One region of the Veillonella sp. 27098_8_77 genome, then DNA from elsewhere that is predicted to be linked to it. Evidence: a T-box and tRNA genes for the amino acid it is inferred to sense, from the RefSeq annotation. Region 1 holds a T-box; the other holds one or more tRNA genes.

Evidence for each region. The T-box of region 1 lies ahead of cysS (cysteine--tRNA ligase). A T-box ahead of a tRNA ligase gene usually reads a tRNA of that ligase, here a tRNA-Cys.
Region 2: it encodes a tRNA-Cys, which carries the amino acid that the T-box ahead of cysS (cysteine--tRNA ligase) is inferred to sense. The anticodon was not compared.

Annotation. Positions count from the first base shown of each region.
Region 1 covers NZ_JAPVXW010000001.1:153,219-156,640, forward strand. The annotation lists gene gltX (glutamate--tRNA ligase) at 1-1,028, shown strand, start outside; partial or broken gene O3617_RS00720 (bile acid:sodium symporter family protein) at 1,030-1,350, shown strand; T-box leader at 1,554-1,760, shown strand; gene cysS (cysteine--tRNA ligase) at 1,810-3,258, shown strand; gene O3617_RS00730 (Mini-ribonuclease 3) at 3,248-3,422, shown strand, end outside.
Region 2 covers NZ_JAPVXW010000015.1:24,543-27,964, forward strand. The annotation lists gene O3617_RS08205 (TrkH family potassium uptake protein) at 1-918, shown strand, start outside; gene O3617_RS08210 (MBL fold metallo-hydrolase) at 958-1,554, shown strand; tRNA gene O3617_RS08215 (tRNA-Asp) at 1,605-1,680, shown strand; tRNA gene O3617_RS08220 (tRNA-Phe) at 1,686-1,761, shown strand; tRNA gene O3617_RS08225 (tRNA-Gly) at 1,769-1,843, shown strand; tRNA gene O3617_RS08230 (tRNA-Cys) at 1,856-1,930, shown strand; tRNA gene O3617_RS08235 (tRNA-Leu) at 1,946-2,034, shown strand; gene O3617_RS08240 (DUF523 domain-containing protein) at 2,100-2,555, shown strand; gene O3617_RS08245 (phosphoethanolamine transferase) at 2,591-3,422, opposite strand, start outside.

The DNA.
Region 1 (3,422 bases):
AAGGTAGAAAACCAACAATCCGTCTTCGTGTACCTTTGAATAAAACCTATGCATTTGATGATATGGTTCGTGGTCATGTATCCTTTGAATCCAATGGTGTAGGTGACTTTGTAATCGTAAAATCCGATGGCATCCCTGTATACAACTTCGCCGTTGTAATGGATGACCATATGATGAAAATCACTCACGTTATCCGTGCAGAAGAACATCTATCCAACACACCACGTCAAATGGCTATCTACGAAGCACTTGGATGGGAAATTCCTACATTTGGTCATATCTCCTTGATTCTTGGCAAAGACTATAAGAAGATGTCCAAACGTCATGGTGCTACATCTGTTGATCAATATAAGCAATTGGGCTACTTGCCAGAAGCATTAGTGAACTTCTTGGCACTCCTTGGTTGGGCTCCAGAAGGTGAAGAAGAATTCTTTACACAAGATGAATTGATTCAAGCCTTCTCCATGGACCGCGTTGCTAAGAACCCAGCTGTATTTGATATTGATAAATTAAACCACATCAATTTCCATTACATGAAAAACTTGAGCGATGAAGAATTATTCCGCCTCTGCTTGCCACATTTAAAAGAAGTCGGTTTAGCTCCAGACAGCTTGAATCAATCTGATATTGATTGGTTAACATTACTTTGCTCTACATTCCGTGATCATATTAGCTTTGGTGCTCAAATTAAAGATCATGTAGGCATGTTCATGGGTGAAACAGTATTCCTCGAAGAAGGTCATGAAGAAGAGTTAAAGGCTGTACTTAACGAAGAATCTGCGCCAACTGTATTGGCAGCTTTCAAAGAAAAATTAGAAGACATGGACGAAGTTACACCAGAAGCCGTTAAGAAGGCTATCAAGGCTGTTATGAAAGAAACTGCTTTGAAAGGTAAATTTGTGTTCATGCCATTGCGTGTTGCCTTGACCGGACAAATGCATGGTCCTGACTTAAACAATATCGTTACATTGCTTGGTAAAGAGAAATGCTTACATCATTTAGATAATGTAAGTGCATTAACTAAATAATGTAACAGCAGTTAACCAAAAACAAATTGCTGAAACAGGGTTCATTATCTTTGTTGCTTGTTTAGCACAAAATCTAAGTGGTTATGTAGTTACATTCTTTATATGTAAAGCTCTTAGTGTTGATGTATCATCCCGTCGTGCTATGCAAATCGAAGTGGCTATGCAAAATTCCGCTTTATCCGTATCCTTAGCAATGAAACATTTTACTCCACAAGCTGCGGTGGCAGGGGCCGTATTCTCGATTATCCATAACTTTACAGGATCCATTTTTGCTGGTATTTGCCGCAAACATGATGATAAAGAGAAATTAGAACAGGCATAATCCATAAAATTGTACATATGAATATTGAGAATTTATTTCAATAAAATCGTATAAAAACCTCCATTTTCATAACCTATAATATGTTTAATTCCCTTGATATGGGGACATATTTAATGGTGCTGAAGGTGGAGGCTTTTCTTGTAATTATTGACATTATATAGCATTATTGGTAAAATATTTCTATATCTTAATATAGGTATTGATTAATAGCTAAGATTGAAAGAAGTACTCTACAACTAACTTTTTAGCGAGAACCGATGGTGGGAGGGTTTAAGGATAGGTAGACGAAATGCATTCATGAGCTGACATCCCGATTATAGGTAGGTTTGTCCGGTGACGCGCCGTTATGCGATGAGTGGGTACCATAAATGGCACCTAACAGAGTGGAACCGCGGACCATCGTCTCTGTATGAGATGAGGGTTCTTTTTTATTTTTCGAACATGGAGGCATCAGTATTGATGAGAGAAATTACAGTTTATAATACAATGACGCGCCAAAAAGAGGTATTTACGCCTGTAACAACAGGGGAAGCAAAAATGTATGTATGTGGTGTAACACCATACAATCATCCTCATATTGGTAATGCCCGTCCTTTTGTAACATGGGACGTGATTCGTCGCTACATGAAACATGTAGGATATAAAGTGACATATGTACAAAACTTCACTGATGTAGATGATAAAATCATAAATACATCTAATGGAGAAGGCGTGGCATGGGATGTAATTGCTAATCGTTATATCGATAGCTATTTTGAAGTAATGGATGCGCTCGGTGTGGAACGTGCCGATGTATACCCACGCGTATCTACACATATTCCTGATATCCTTAAGATGATTGAGACTCTTATTGATAAGGGCTATGCGTATGAACTCGATGGCGATGTGTATTTTAGTGTAGAAAAATTTGATCATTATGGCGAATTATCTGGTCGTACATTAGATGATATGGAAGCAGGCGCTCGTATTGAAGTAGATGGTCGTAAAAAGAATCCTATGGACTTTGCACTTTGGAAGGCTGCAAAACCTGGTGAACCATTCTGGGAAAGTCCTTGGGGCAACGGTCGACCAGGTTGGCATATCGAATGTTCTGCTATGAGCCAAAAATACTTAGGTGAGGAATTCGATTTCCATGGTGGCGGTAGTGATTTGATTTTCCCTCATCATGAAAATGAAATTGCACAATCTGAAGGCTGTTCCGGTCATCATCCATCTGTAAAATACTGGTTACATAATGGATTCATTACGATTAATTCCGAAAAAATGTCTAAATCCTTGAATAATTTCTTCTTGGTGAAAGATATTTTAGAACAATATAGCCCAGATGCTTTACGTTACTTTTTATTGAGTACACATTATCGCAGTCCATTGGATTTCTCCGATGAACGCTTAGAAGAAGCTAATAAATCTTTGGAACGATTAGGTACTGCTATCGAAAATCTTTTATATCTTGAAAAATGCGAAGCCGGTCCTTGCGATGATGCTCAACGTTTATTAGAAAAAGCTAAAGAATATGAAGAAGAATTCGAAGCTGCTATGAGCGATGATTTTAACACTGCATTGGCTACATCCAGTATGTTCGGTCTTGCTAAGGAAATCAATATTTACTACCAAGTTGTAACAGGTAGAGAAGGCGTTGTTTGCCAAGATGCTATTGCTGAGGTAAAACGTATCTTTAAATTTATGACAGAGGTTATTGGCGTATTAGAAAAAGCTTGGGAAGGTAATACTGGTGCTGACGCAGCAGAATACGAACAATTGATGGACGTTATTCTCTCTGTTCGTCAAGCATGCCGTGAACAAAAACAATGGGCTCTTGCCGATTGCATTCGCGACCGATTAGCTGAAATTGGTATTACTATTGAAGATTCTCCTACAGGAGCGCGGTGGAAAAAGCGTGAAATTTAAACAATTTCAATTTCTGAAACAAGAAGCTATTAAAAAATTAATACTCTTAGATACGGAGGATCATTCTTTTGTATCTAAACCAGCATCTGAAGTTTTAGCTTCAGATGCTGTTATGTTGGCCTATATTGGTGATGCTGTATATTCTATGTACATTAGACAACGCG
Region 2 (3,422 bases), on a different contig from region 1:
ATCTGTTTTATAATGCTCTGCTTAGGTGGTATTGATCCCTTTGATGCATTGAATTATTCATTTTCTATTATTGCTACTGGTGGATTGACGCCAACTACGGCAGGTACTTTTTTATATAGTCAAAATACATATATATGTGTAGTATTTATACTGTTTATGGTCATTGCAGGTGGTAACTTTGCCGTATATTATAATGTGATTCAAAAGGGTTTCTCTCAATTATTCTCTGATTTTGAAACGCGTATGTATTGGCTTGTATTAGTTATTGGTATTCTTATCACCTTTATATCGTTATATTTTCAATCTAATTCCATGGATATAGGACAAGCTTTTCAAGATTCAGCCTTTACCTTAGTATCAATACAAACGGGCAGCGGTTTTGCCGTATCTGATTACGATCTATGGCCTGCTGCGGCTCAAATGATGTTATTTATATCTAGTTTTTTTGGAGGTTGTAGTGGATCTACGACCGGTGGCGTTAAGATTATTCGTCTTATTATTTTAATTAAGAGTAGTATCATTTATTTGAGAAAAGCCATACATCCTGATATGGTTCAAGTTGTACGAATCAATGGAAAGCCATTACCAGATAAATGGGTGCGTATGACGCAACAATTTATATTTCTATATTTAATGATTTATGTTATATCCGTATTTCTAATGACATGTTTTGGTTTGTCTACAGGTGATGCACTTCAAATAGTCACCGCATTCCAAAGTAATGTAGGTTTAGCCTTTGGCAGTTATGGACCAACTGATTCTTTTGCATTATTACCATTAGGTGCAAAAGGTGTGGCTATTGTAGATATGCTATTAGGTCGTTTAGAATTATTTACGATTCTAGTTATGCTTCATCCACAATTCTGGGAAGGGTATTTTATTAAAAAAGATACTACAAAACGATATAGAATTTTATAGAAGTTTATATTGCATTAGTTATGGGGGAAGGATTGTAAAATGGAAATAATAAAACGTCCATTAGGCTTGTATAAGGCAAATTGTTATGTATTAAAAAAATACAATCAATCTCTCATAATTGACCCTGGATTTCATAGTAAACATATAATTGAGATGGTAGGAGATTCTAAACCAATTGCGGTTTTGTTAACACATGGTCATTGTGACCATGTGTCAGCCCTGGATGAAATATGTGAATATTATAAGATTCCTGCATATCTACATGAGGGGGATCATGAATTATTGCAATTGATTCGGCGCCGTCCTAGCGTATATAAGAAAAAGATGTTTACTCAATGTATGCCAATTACAGAAGGTGTATTAACTATTGGTCCGTTCCATATACAGGTGTACCATACACCTGGTCATAGCGCCGGATCTGTATGTTATGAAATAGAAGGTCATTTATTTACAGGTGATACCATTTTTAAACAAAATGTTGGTAATAGTGATAATTATAATGGCAATGCAGATGATCTACGTAATAGCTTACGTAAAATATTAGAGCTGAATGATGCACTATTAGTAGAACCTGGACATCAAGATAGCACTATTTTGGGAAATGAAAAAAACTTCATTAAGAATTTACACATATAGTGTTGACAAAAAGTCTGATAACAGATATACTAAGCAAGTACTTTGGATACGGCCCCGTGGTGTAGCGGTTAACATGTCGCCCTGTCACGGCGAAGATCGTCAGTTCAAATCTGATCGGGGTCGCCATTCATGCCTCGGTAGCTCAGTCGGTAGAGCAACGGACTGAAAATCCGTGTGTCGACAGTTCGATTCTGTCCTGAGGCACCATGTACATGCGGGAATAGCTCAGCGGTAGAGCACCGCCTTGCCAAGGCGGGGGTCGCGAGTTCGAATCTCGTTTCCCGCTCCATATATTTTATATGGCGGCATAGCCAAGCGGTAAGGCAGAGGTCTGCAAAACCTTTATTCCCCAGTTCGATTCTGGGTGCCGCCTCCACAAATCGTTACCCATGCCGGGGTGGCGGAACAGGCAGACGCAACGGACTTAAAATCCGTCGGTTAGAAATAACCGTACCGGTTCGATTCCGGTCCTCGGCACCATTAAGACTAACTTCGGTTAGTCTTTTTTTGTATATATTATACTATGTTGCTGAATAGGTATAAACGTGAATAAACCAAATCTATTAATTAGTGAATGTCTTTGTGGCGTTTGTTGTCGTTATGATGGCGACCATAACCAAATAGACCGTTTAGAAGAACTCAAGGACCTCTATAACCTTATACCCATTTGTCCTGAGGTAATGGGTGGGCTTTCAACACCAAGACCTCCAGCAGAGCGCGTAGGAAACCTTGTAAAAACAGAAAATGGTATAGATGTAACAGAGCAATTTCAACGCGGTGCAGCGTTAGCTTTGCAAATTGCTATAGATAGAAAGTGTATGCGTGCTTTACTAAAAGCTAAAAGTCCTAGCTGTGGGTATGGCGAAATATATGATGGTACATTTACAAGAACGCTCGTAAATGGAATAGGTGTCACGTCAGAGCTTTTATTACAACATGATATAAGTATCTATACGGAAAAGAATGTACAAGACCTTATAATGCAAAATAGCGACGATTGATATATCAATCGTCGCTATTGTTGTTTTCAGATATTTTATTGTCCTGCATTAACTGGATCATTCGTTAATGGCTGTTCACCTAAAAGTGTGGTTAGATTGTGTAAATTAAAACGGTAAGCGCTATTACTAAAATCTCTTGTTTTATCATAACGACTGTTTGGTGCATGCATGAGGCCCACTAATGTGTCGTACAATAAATCATTTGTGAAATATTGATGTTCATGACTATCAAGAGCTGATACTGTTTGAGGGTATGCTGCACGATATTGAGGTGATAAGTACATCCAGAATGGAATATGAGTCATTACAAAATCGAAGGTGTCTGGATTGTGAGATTTATCTACGCTTTCACCATGATCAGAAAAGTAAACCATGGCTTGAAGATTTAAATTATCTTTACCATAGGTATAGATTTGTTGTAACAACCAATCTGTATAGAGTTGACTATTAGCATAAGCCTCGATACCTTCTGGATTAGGTCCTTTTTTCCATTTACTAAATTCGTGAGGATATCGATCATTGTAATAAATATGGCTGCCCATAATATGAATAACGATAAAGTTATTTTTACTAGGATCAACAGTTTTTAATAATGGCAATAATGATTCATCATACAAATCAGAGAAACCATAGGATTCATGAGACCATTTAGTTGTATCTGCAGTCTTAGCCATTAATGAGATAGCCGTATCATATTCACCAAATACGCCTTGATTACTGAACCACGATGTGGTGTACCCAGCCTTTTTGGCAACATCTAGAATATTAGCTGAATCTAGAAATGGGCGGTCGTCATACTGATTGCGCTCTGATAGGGCACGTTCTAAGGTTGGTACAGTCTGTACGTAAGAAGAATATGCATGATTA